Regions from separate parts of the Bariatricus sp. TF06-38A genome, predicted to be linked through region 1. Evidence: predicted binding sites of a transcription regulator. Region 1 holds the regulator's gene; the other holds the start of a gene.

Region 1 (6,307 bases):
TTTTGTTGTCATCCACACATCCAAGTACAATATTTGTATTTCCTATATCAATCGCAAGTATCATTTTTTACACTCCTAATCTTTCCTGTACCCCTTTTTTCATCAGCGTCTTTCCAAGTACCAGTGTGATCACCGCTGCAACAATCGCCTCCGGAATCCCATTGATTCCGATAATGCTCAGAATAAATCCATATACCGCCTTTACGGTAACACCATTGGCTGCCGCATAATCATTTCTGAAAAATACAAAAATAAGATTCATGACAAGAAGCGTATTGGTCAGTGCTCCGGAAAGTCCTGCCGCAACCAGTCCAATAGAAGATACTCCATTGTTCTTTGAAAGCTTCTTGATCAGACGGTAAACATAAAACGGCACTACACCGATCAAAATACGTGGCACAAAACAGATGATCAGACTTCCGATCCCTCCACTGTATTCACCCAGACTGTAAAATGGGGTAAATACGAATGATGTCAATGTCGGATTTATCGTATTATTGATAAAACTTGTAAGGCCAAACACGCCTCCAAGCGCTGCGCCCTTCTTCGGTCCGAGCATCAGAGAGCCCATGATCACCGGGATATGGATGATCGTCGCCCTTGTAAATCCCAATGGGATATATCCGATAAACGGAGTGAATGCCAGCACTACAATAAGTGCTGCAAAGATTGCCATCTGTACGAGTCCCTTTGTTTTGGACATGGATGTAGTACGTTCATTGCCTTGATTCATTTTTCTTTTCCTCCTGTTACTATTCTCTTTACGAGATACAATACATTTTGGCTTTTTATTTATTCATGCACTCCAGAATCTTGTCCAGAATACAAGCTGCTGTCTCTTCCTTGCTGATCAGTGGAAGTGCAGTCTCATCTTCCTTCGTGATCAGTGTCATCTGATTTGTATCACCCTGAAATCCTGCTCCGGCAACTTTAAGATTATTTGCCGCGATCATATCCAGCTTCTTCTTTTCAAGCTTCTTTCTGGAATTTTCAACCATATTCTCGGTTTCCATTGAAAATCCGCACAGAAACTGTCCGTCTTTTCTGTGTTCTCCGAGATATTTCAGAATATCGTCCGTCTTTTCCAGCTCCAGACTCATCTCGCTGTCTGATTTTTTCACCTTTTCATCCGCAATATGCTTTGGCCGGTAATCTGCAACCGCTGCTGCCTTACACACAATGTCTGCATCTGCCGCTTCTTCCTTTACCGCCTCGAACATTTCCTTTGCGGTCGTGACCGGAACGATCTTCACAAACATCGGCTTTTTGATCTCTGTCGGTCCGGTGACAAGCGTAACATCCGCTCCTCTTGCCGCAGCAACGCGTGCAAGAGCATATCCCATCTTACCGGATGAGTGATTCGTAATGTAGCGCACCGGGTCGATTGCTTCTCTTGTCGGTCCTGCTGTGACAAGAATTTTCTTTCCGGTCAGATCTTTCTCATAAGCAGTATCCCGGTAAATATATTCATACAAAGTCTCCGCTTCCGGCATTTTCCCGGCTCCGTTATCTCCGCATGCCAGATGTCCGCTTGCCGGCTGGATCACTTCATATCCATAATGCTCCAGAAGTTTTAAATTATCCTGTACGACCGGATTCTCATACATTCTTGTGTTCATCGCCGGTGCGAGGATCTTCTTACATTCGGCACATGCCATCACAGTCGTAGTCAGCATATCATCTGCAATCCCGTGTGCCAGTTTGCCGATCACATTCGCTGTAGCCGGTGCGATCATCACAATATCTGCCCATTTTGCCAGTGTCACATGTTCCACACTGTACTCAAAATTGCGGTCAAATGTATCGATCAGGCACTTATGCTGTGTCAGCGTCTCAAATACCAGCGGATTGATAAAATTCGTTGCATTCTGTGTCATCACAACTTTCACATCGTATCCTGTCTTTACCAGCATACTTGCCAGTGTTGCAATCTTGTACGCCGCAATACCGCCGGTCACGCAGAGCAATACTGTCTTTTTCCGTTCCATTTGTCTTTCCCCTTTTATTCTAATATTTTCTTCAGTTCATCCATGAAGGTATTCACGTCTTTAAATTCCCTGTATACCGATGCAAAACGTACATAAGCAACCGGATCCAGCTTTTTCAGGCTTTCCATAACAATCTCACCGATCTGGCTGCTCGGAATTTCTTTCTCTTCCCGGCTGAAAATCGCTGTCTCGATCGAGTCGATCGTTGCCTGAATATCTGCTGCCGATACCGGACGTTTATAGCACGCCCGGAGTACTCCGCCTTCCAGCTTAGTACGGTCATACTGCTCCCGGTTGTTGTCCTTCTTGATCACGATCAGCGGTATGGTCTCCACCTTCTCATAGGTTGTAAAACGCTTGTTGCACGCATCACAGGATCTTCTCCTTCTGATCGTCGTTCCGTCATCTGCCGGTCTTGAGTCGATGACTCTTGTATCAATGTTACCACAATATGGGCACCTCATCTTTTTTCCTCCTGCCTGGTTCTTGATTGATTCTACTGCCGAATCACGCACATTTTTAATGTCTATAGTATAAATCCTGTATACAAGGTTGTCAACAAATTCACACTTTATCAAAAGGCTATATAAGCCGGCTCTCCACCAGCTTCCATGCCTGTACGATCAGCGCCGCATGGTCACAGGCAATCTGCTCCGATTCTTTTACCTTATAATAAGTCTCTCTTACCAGTCCACTTCTTTCCTTTTTTTCAACGATCGCCGAAATTGTAAGCTCTGCTTCTTTATTTTCCAATGCCAGTCGATAAATGGTTCTCTTCCAATCTCCATCCTCCTTCACCGATTCTGTCTGACAATGAAGCTGCATCCACTTTGCATCCGCCGCATCGTCACCAGCCTGCACCTTTACCTGTCCTTCATCCACAACCGAAAGATACGCTGACGTGATAATCCGTGCCCTTGGATCACGGCCCACATTCCCATAGACTGCAAACTGCTCCATCGGAAGATCCGCCACGCCGGTCTCCTCGGTCAGTTCTCTTCTTGCCGTATCTTCCAGATTCTCATGAAGTTCAATAAACCCACCCGGCAGCGCCCACCAGCCAATGCTCGGATGATTCCGCCTTTTAACCATCAGAACTTTCCATTCTCCGTCCACTACCTTTCTTTTGCAGGAGAATATAACTGCATCGGTTGTCACACAAGGATTCTTATATTTATAAGGATCATACTCTTCCAGAAATTCTTCCAGCGTCTGTCCCTTTTCATTTTCGTTTCCGTTTCCCCGGAACGGCTCGATTTCTTTAAAAAATGCTGTCATTTTTCTTCTCTCCTTTGTCTTTTTACTTGTTCTCATTTATTTCACTGAGCAGTCTGTACTCTTCTTCCTCTTTTACTATTCTTATTTACACGGCTTTAGACATTTGTCCTCTTTAATTTCCACAAGAATAATATCCTCTCCAATCCTGCGAATACACTCAAACGGAATAATATACTCCGCATCATACCCAAGAAATCCACAGATTCTTCCCGGTCCCGGTACGATCAATGCTTCCACACACCCTGAACAGATATTGATCTGCAGATCTGCAACAAACCCGAGCCGCTTGCAGTCACATATGTTGATGACCTCACGTTCTTTTAATCCGCAAAATCGAATCCGTTCCTCTTTCATACTGCACCATCCATCGGACTTCTTATTATATTATATGAACATCTCCCCTTGTTGTCAGCATATTTTCTAAAAATCCCCGTCCTTGTGCCATTTAGCTTCTGCCCACCAGTAATTCCTTTTTATACTGTGCATTTTTGCCAACTAATGATTGCAATTTCCATAAAAAAATACTATAATTTTTATATATTTTTTATCGCTGTTGTCTGCGTTATATGTTTTTCATACGCAGACAATTCAAATTCTGAGAAACAGAGGGATGTAATATGAAGAAAAAAGTTGTTGTTGCATTAGGACACCGCGCACTCGGAACCACACTTCCGGAGCAGAAGGTTGCCGTTAAAAAAACTGCAGTTTCCATTGCAGATCTTGTTGAAGAAGGATACCAGGTAGTAATCACACACAGTAATGGACCTCAGGTTGGTATGATCCATACTGCTATGAACGAATTCAGCACCAATCATCCGGATTATACCGCTTCTCCGATGTCAGTCTGCTCTGCTATGTCGCAGGGTTACATCGGATACGACCTGCAGAATGCGATTCGCGAAGAACTGATCGGACGCGGCATCTATCGCAGCGTATGCACCGTTATCACACAGGTAACTGTTGATCCATATGACGAAGCATTCTATACACCAACCAAGATTGTCGGACGTATCATGAACGCAGAAGACGCTGCCGCTGAACGTAAAAAAGGCAATTATGTAGTAGAAGTTCCTGGTCAGGGCTTCCGCCGTGTCGTTGCTTCTCCAAACCCGGTTGATATCGTAGAAGTTGATGCCATCCGCACCCTTACCGATGCAGGACATATTGTAATCGCCTGCGGTGGTGGCGGAATCCCGGTACTCCAGCAGAACAATCACCTCAAAGGTGCCAGCGGAGTCATCGAAAAAGACCTTACTGCCGGCAAGCTTGCTGAACAGATTGATGCTGATGAACTCATCATCCTGACCAGTGTAGAAAAGGTATGCTTAAACCACGGAAAAGAAGATGAAGAAGAACTCGATAATATCTCCGTAGAACAGGCTAAACAGTACATGGATGAAGGACACTTTGGAATCTACAACATGCTTCCAAAATTCCAGGCATCCGTAGGATTCATAGAAAAGAAAGAGGGAAGAAGTGCTCTGATTACTTCTTTTGATACTCTGAAAGATGCTCTGAAGGGTAAAACCGGAACTGTTATTGAATAAATGTACAAAAGGGACGACATAAAGGACTCCGTTTTCTGTGGGTAGAAATGGTGAAGAGTCCGTAGAGAAAAAATGCACCAGTAATTTGGATACCGGGCTGATTCGCGGAATAATCCTGATGATTATTCCACTCAGCAGCCCTCTGGATTTCGTGCTTGTAGCACGAAACCAGATCCGAATTACTGGTGCATTTTTTCTAACAGACTCTAGCACCGTTTCTAATCACAGAAAACGGAGTCCTTTATGTCTATGTCTTGATAACTTTTAATTTCAGAAACATTCACACAAGCACTTTATTCCTACTATCTACTATTCCATTCACTCGCACCCACCCCATAACGGGGGCAGCCTCCAGGCGTCCCCCCGTGGAATACAGCAAGGCAGGGACAAGTAGATTCTGTTTTTTTATGTTAGAAAGCGGCGATTAGAGTCCGTTGTAAAAAGGCAGCCGGTAATTTGGATCTGATTTCGTGTTTCATACACGAAATCCAGAGGACTGCTGAGCCGAATAATCATCAAGATTATTCAGCGAATCAGTCCGGTATCCAAAATTACCGGCTACCTTTTTACCTATGGACTCTTCGCCGCTTTCTCCTCATAAAAAAACAGAATCTACTTGTTCCGGCCTGTATGTCATCCACCAAACGCTTACCCCTGAACCTGTAACAGCTTCGCTTTCAGTTCAGCTTCGATGCGCTGCATTTCCACCTCTGCCTGCTGACGTTTCTGGCGGCCTTCCTGTTGGATCTGCATGACTTCATCGAAGGTTGCGATCAGCGATTCATTGGTTGCTTTTAAGGTTTCAATATCTACGATTCCACGCTCGGATTCTTTGGCAGTCTCTACAGTAGCAATCTTCAGCTTTTCTGCGTTCTTGCGCAGGAGTTCATTGGTCATATCGTTGACCTCTCTCTGGGCTGCGGCTGCCTGTGCAGAATGTTCTACACCAAGGGCGAGTACCATCTGGCTTTTCCAGAGTGGGATCGTATTGACGAGTGTAGACTGGATTTTTTCTGCCATCATTGTGTCGTTTCCCTGTACCAGACGGATCTGTGGTGCGGTCTGCATGGCGATTGTCTTGGTCAGTTCCAGATCATGCAGCTTTTTCTCAAAACGTTCACATCTGGAATCCAGATCTTTTGCTGCCTGTGCATCCTCGGCAAGTCCACTTGCCATCGCTTTATTCTTCAGTTCCTGTAGTTCGCCGTTTCTTGTCTCGGCAAGCTTCTGCTTTCCGGCAAGCACATACATGGCCAATTCTTTATAATATGTCAAGTTCACTTCATACATCTTGTCCAGAAGCGCAATGTCTTTCATAAGCTGCACTTCGTGAGATTCCAGTGCTTTGACAATATTGTTTACATTGGTTTCTGCTTTTGCATATTTGGCTTTCATTGCCTGGATCTTGTTTCCGCCTTTTTTGAAGATTCCGAGGAATCCTTTTTCCTCTTCCTCATCAAATCCTTTCAGTTCTGTCACCACATCACTTAACAG
Region 2 (6,307 bases), on a different contig from region 1:
TAAATCCGGCGACCGGGATCAAAAAAATAGTGTTCAATTCACTTATTGTGCAATGGAGATGAAACTCAAAAATTGTGGAAGCCTTTGCTGACACAATTTTTGCTCTCAGAGGTTCACCGTAATGCCCTTGCACAATGGAATTGAACACTATTTTTTTGATCCCGGTCGCCAACACAACCTATATTTTAACGCCTCTTTTTTACAACCCTACTTCGTCGTACTTCCAAATCCCCCGTTTCTGACTGCTGTCGCATCGTCATCCACAGTAATTCCATACTCAACAAAAATCCCCTGCATAAAGCCTGTCCCTTTTCCAAGCTCTACCGTTTTATTCTCATTGGTATCATTCGTCAGTTTCGCAAAGATATGACCTTCATTATCAGAATAGAAATAATCGCTGTCAATAATTCCTACCGTATTATTCAGCTGCAGACGGAACTTGAACCCAAGTCCGCTTCTCGGGTAGCATTTGAGTACCCAGTTTTCTTCCATTTCCACACGGATCCCTGTCGGGATCTTGATCGTCTTTCCCGGCTCGATCACAAAATCATCCGGTGCATAGAAATCATATCCTGCACTTCCTGCCGTTGCACGCTTCGGCAGTTTGACTTCTTCATATAAATCCTTGATCTGATCCTCTGTATACTGCTCACCAAAAGTATCCTTCCATCCTTCCATAAACTGTTCCAGACTTACTTTGTGAAATTTAGCAATTCTCTTCATGTAATACAATTTCTCCTTTTCCTAATGTCTCCGGTACGTTAATGACCATCTGGTTCGCGCTGCCTTTCCAGTGCAGATCCAGTTCTTTCTTCTCAACCTCGAATTCTCCGTCCACCAGAACGTCCAGATAATTTACAATATCCATATTCTTGATATCTTTCCATTCATAACCGGTGTAAAGCCAGATCGTCTTTGACGGAAATTTTTCTTTAATCTCTTTTGCCAGCATCATGACCTCATAGGCATTTGCCGAATGCAGCGGGTCGCCTCCACTGAATGTGATCCCACTAATATAATCCTTCTCCAGTTCTTCAAAAATCTCTGCCTTCGCCTTTTCATCAAAGAAAAGCCCACCATTCGGATCCCAGGTCACCGGATTGTGGCATTCCTTACAGCAATGGTCACATCCTGCAACCCAGAGGACAACCCGCAGGCCATCCCCGTTGAGCATATCATCTTTTGTTATATTGTGGTAACGCATTTACATACTTTTCCTTTCCGCAATTTCTGCCATCTTGGCATCATTTAGTCTGGTATCTCCCTTGACTCTCGAATAAGACAGATATCCGTTCATACGGTCAATCTTCGTCAGATTCTTACTTCCACATACCGGACACACATCCATAGACAGCTCTTCATGACCACAGTCATCACAGTAGGCAAGTGACAGATTAACACCCTCATAAAATCCCATATTCATTGCACGGCGTACCAGTGATTTGATAGCCTCTTTGTTATAATTGATCGGGTATTTTACATACTGGATCTTTCCACCGTTACACAGATCCCAGAAACGGTTTTCCAGATCCTGCTTTTCGATCGGTGTAATATCCTCGGTTACATGACAGTGAAAACTGTTGCTCACATACGCCCTGTCCGATACATTTTCCACGATTCCATATTTCTTACGGAACTGCTGTACCTGCACACCACACAGATTCTCAGCCGGTGTTCCGTAAATCGCATACAGATAGCCGTCTTCTTTTTTAAATTCATTGACCTTCATGTTGATATATTCCATGGTCTTGATGGCAAATGCTCCATCCTCTACCAAGGACTTTTTATTATAAAGCTGCTGGAATTCATTGAGCGCCGTAATTCCAAAGGAAGCGGTTGCCGATTTCAGCACCGGTTTAATCTTGTCATGGATCTTCAGATGTCCGCCATAGAAACCACCCTCACAGTAGGCAAGCGGATTCGTAGAAGCACGCAGCTCTCCGAGGTATTCGTAAGTACGGATATGAAGCTTCCGGATCAGTTCCAGGTAATAATCCAGTACCTCAAAGAAATCCCGGTTCTCCTGTCTGGATTTGGCAAGGATCATCGGAAGATGGAGACTGACCGCACCGATGTTGAACCTTCCGACAAATACCGGCTCATCCTTTTCGTCCACCGGATTCATACCGCCTCTTTCATACCATGGAGATAAAAATGCACGGCATCCCATCGGACTGATGACCTTTCCGTAGCGCTTGTAAATACTCGGCACATAGCCTTTTCCGGTAAGGCTGAGCCAGTCCGGATACATAGTCTTTCTGGAGCACTCAATTCCGGCTTCAAAAAGATCTTCTCCCGGCTTTCCAGGTCCATGTAAATTTTCATCATAAAGGAACACGATTTTCGGGAAAAGTACCGGTTTTTTATGTCCCGGCTTTCCCTGTCCTCCTGCTCTTACTTCCAGCATCGTCTTTGTGACAAGCTTTCCGTATTCGCTGATATCGGTTCCGCTGGTCATGGTAATAAATGGATAGTCTCCACGGCTTGAGGATACGGAGTTGAACTTATACTCCCATCCCTGGAATCCCTGCTCCATCTCTTTTTTCAGATCCTTCCAGGCAATCTCCTGTGCTACTTCTTCCGAAAGTCCAAGGCTTCTGTATTTGTTCAGATGATTTTCATGGGAACGCTTCGCATAAGGCTCCAGGATCTCATCTACGCTCGGCACGGTAAATCCTCCGTACTGCTGGCTTGCCGCACTCAGTACGATATCTCCGATCACATCAAATGCCGTATCCAGTGTCTTTGGCTCATTGTACCACAGATTTCCCATCTCAAATCCACCGGTCAGTACGCTTTTCACATCAAAGAGACAACAATTCATCGTATCTCTTCGGGCTGACATATCATGGATATAAATATATCCCTCCCGGATTGCCTGTAATTCTTCCACCGTCAGGAAAAATTTCTTATATAATTCTTTGTTCAGCTCATTGAAGATCAGGCTTCGCTTGGTCGATACCAGTGCACTGTCTGTATTACTGTTCTCTTTGTCCCCGATATACATGATCGACTGGCTTTTCTTATAAACCTCGTCAAGCATCTGCACAAAATCCTGCTTGTAATTCCGATAGTCCCGGTAACTTTTTGCCACGATCGGATTCACTTTCTCAAGCGCTCCCTCTACAATATTGTGCATTTCCGGAATCTGAATCTCATGCACTCCGAGTTCTTCTACCTTTTCTTCTACAAAATGACAGATAAAATCAATATCTTTCTGTGAAAATTTGATCAGTGCACGATATGCAGACTTATTGACTGCCACAACGACTTTTTGCACGTTAAATTCTTCTTTTGTCCCATCTTTTTTTACAACTTTCACATTGTTTAAGCTCATCTTCTTCTCCTTTCTGATAACTACAATATATTGTATTCTATTTAAAATGCATACTATATCTTGACCGTTTTCCTCTATTTTAGCACTATCACAGAGAGAGCGTCAATCTGTGAAAATAACCAATTTTCCGGCAGCCAGACAACCAAATCTTCTACAGGCATATTCCTGAAAATCCATTGACATTTTATACCGGACAGGCTTATCCTTCTGTATTCAGACAATAGCCTTTCATTTTGAAAATCCTCGAATAATTTTTCCAAAACCTTTGGAAATACAAAAAGAGATAAGCCGAAACTGTTTCCTTTTCTGCTTATCTCTTTAATTCATAATCTTGTATTTTTTAGTTTCCACACTCAATACTGATCTCATTGAACATCGTCAGGATTTCATCGATCGAGGTATCCTCTTTATCTTTTCCTGCCTTATCCATCACACAATGTCCCTGATGCATCATGATCAGACGATTACCGTATTCTACTGCATAGCGGAGATTGTGTGTGACCATAACCGTTGTCAGATTTTTTTCTTTTACAATCTTATCGGTCAGCTCCATGATCAGTTCTGCTGTCTTTGGATCCAGCGCAGCAGTATGCTCATCCAGGATCAAAAACTCGATTGGTGTCATCGTAGACATCAGCAGTGCCATCGCCTGGCGCTGTCCTCCGGAAAGTGATCCGACTTTGACATGAAGCTTATCTTCCAGTCCAAGACCAAGCTGGGCGAGCTGTTCTCTGTAATAATCAATACGTGCCTTATTCGTTCCCCGTCCAAGTCCGTAGAACCTTCCTTTATTGTCCGCAAGAGACATATTTTCCAAGATCGTCATGGACGGACAGGTTCCCATAGATGGATTCTGATACACGCGTCCGATCTTCTGGTTTCTCTTGTATTCTTTTACCCTTGTGATATCTTTTCCATCGATCAGGATCTGTCCGGATTCTACCGGAATACTTCCGCAGATGATATTCAGCATCGAAGTTTTACCGGAACCGTTACTTCCTACTACAGATACAAATTCGCCCTGATTGATCGTCAGATTGAAGTCCTCAAAAAGACACATCTCATTGACTGTACCCGGATTATAATATTTGTGGATATTTCTAAGCTCCAGCATTCTTCTTCACCTTCTTCTTTCTCTCCATACTAAGCACCAGAATTACCAGGAATAAAACGGCTGTGATCAGCTTCATATCCTGCGGTTCGAAGTTCTTCAGCGCGATTGCCACACAGGCCTTGTAAATGATAGAACCGATCAGTACAGCTGTCGTTGTTTTTACAAAACTGATTTTTTTGAAAATACTGGTTCCGATGATAACACTTGCAAGACCGATTACCATCGCCCCTGTACCACTGGAAATTTCAAATACACGTTCTTCCTGGCAGAAAATACATCCCGCAAGCGAACACAGCCCGTTTGCGATCGCAAGTCCCAGGATTTTCACATTTCCTTCATCCTTTGCCATTGCAGTTACCAGTTTATCGTTATCTCCGACTGCGCGGAGCAGGTATCCGGACTTGGTATTCAGGTAAAGGTCGAGAATGATTTTCACAATTAACGCAATGATCAGAATGATGAGCAATGTAGAGTAAGCGGAAAATCCTGACGGAAGCAGCTTATCCAGTGTATCATTTTTAAAGATTGTCTTCTGGGAAAACAACGGTACATTGGCTGTTCCTGCCACACGAAGGTTGATCGTCCAGAGCGCTGTCATCATAATGATACCTGAAAGCAGATCTCTTACCTTGCATTTGACATGGATCAGTCCGGTACAGATACCGGCTGCCACACCTGCTGCAAATGCAGCCGGAAGTGTCAGATACGGGTTCGCTCCTTTTGTGATCATAAGCGCCGTTACGGCAGCTCCTAATGGAAAGCTGCCATCTACGGTCAGATCTGGAAAATCCAGAATTTTGTATGTTATATAAATTCCCAATGCAAGGATTCCGTAAATCAGTCCCTGCTCCAAAATCGATACTGCAAAGCTCATTGCATTGCTCCTCACTTTTCTAATTCAAATTTAGTTTTCGCTGATAGAATCGTATGTCTCTACTGCGCTGTTTTTCAGATCGTCTTCCACTGTGATTCCAAGATTTTCTGCTACTTTTGTATTCAGGTAAAGTCCTGCTTCTGTGATCGTCTCAAATGGCATTTCAGATGCTTTCTTTTCTCCTTTGAGAACCTTTGCTGCCATCTTACCTGTCTGTTTGCCAAGTGCTACATAATCAAGGCCTTCTGCTGCCAGGCATCCAAGCTTCACCTGTTCGATCTCACTTCCGAATACCGGGATATTTGCTGCATTTGCCTTATCCAGAATGGTTGCAAGTGAGCTTACTACCGTGTTATCTGTCAGGTTGCTGATGCAGTCTACCTGTGACAGAAGATCGTCTGTTGCAAGTGCGATTTCTGATGTATTTGTAATTCCCTTTTCTACAAGTTCAAATCCATAGTCACCGACTTTTTCTTTGTATTCAGCAATTGCAGATACGCTGTTTGCCTCACTTGTTGTATAGAGGATACCAATCTTCTTTGCATCCGGAAGAAGTTCACGGATCATTTTCAGCTGTGCTTCAATCGGAAGTTTATCACTGGTTCCTGTGACTTCTCCAACCGGGTTTCCTTTATCATCTGCAAGCTCTGCTGCTTTCGGATCTGTAACTGCAGTATAGATAACCGAAATATCCGTATCCATCGCAGCATTGTATGCTGTCTGTGCACTTGGTGTTGCGATTCCGCAGATCAGATCTACTTTATCGGATACAAAGCTGCTTGCGATCTGTGATGCAGTTCCCATATCTGCTGCCGAGTTCTTGTATTCAACATTCAGATTCTTTCCTTCCTCGATACCTTCTTCTTTCAGTCCCTCTAAAAATCCTTCACGGCAGTTATCTAAAGATCCGTGCTCTGCAAACTGGGAAATACCGATTGTATAGCTCTTTTCTCCATCTGCTGTCTTGGAATCTGACTTGCTT

The links. The regulator NrdR, encoded in region 1, represses ribonucleotide reductase genes. The targets are predictions, from matches to a motif close to CACAANATNTTGTG.
Positions count from the first base shown of each region.
Region 2: nrdD (anaerobic ribonucleoside-triphosphate reductase) is a predicted target of NrdR. The motif match lies at 3,359-3,372, and genes of this name have one in related genera.

Region 1 covers NZ_JAQFCE010000004.1:30,743-37,049, reverse strand. The annotation lists gene PG418_RS05300 (type III pantothenate kinase) at 1-64, opposite strand, end outside; gene PG418_RS05295 (ECF transporter S component) at 68-733, opposite strand; gene coaBC (bifunctional phosphopantothenoylcysteine decarboxylase/phosphopantothenate--cysteine ligase CoaBC) at 789-1,988, opposite strand; gene nrdR (transcriptional regulator NrdR) at 2,003-2,452, opposite strand; gene PG418_RS05280 (NUDIX domain-containing protein) at 2,571-3,266, opposite strand; gene PG418_RS05275 (PRC-barrel domain-containing protein) at 3,348-3,605, opposite strand; gene arcC (carbamate kinase) at 3,884-4,813, shown strand; gene PG418_RS05265 (toxic anion resistance protein) at 5,462-6,307, opposite strand, start outside.
Region 2 covers NZ_JAQFCE010000002.1:76,809-83,115, reverse strand. The annotation lists gene PG418_RS02570 (dCTP deaminase/dUTPase family protein) at 208-723, opposite strand; gene nrdG (anaerobic ribonucleoside-triphosphate reductase activating protein) at 707-1,204, opposite strand; gene nrdD (anaerobic ribonucleoside-triphosphate reductase) at 1,205-3,337, opposite strand; gene PG418_RS02555 (ABC transporter ATP-binding protein) at 3,678-4,451, opposite strand; gene PG418_RS02550 (ABC transporter permease) at 4,438-5,325, opposite strand; gene PG418_RS02545 (ABC transporter substrate-binding protein) at 5,356-6,307, opposite strand, start outside.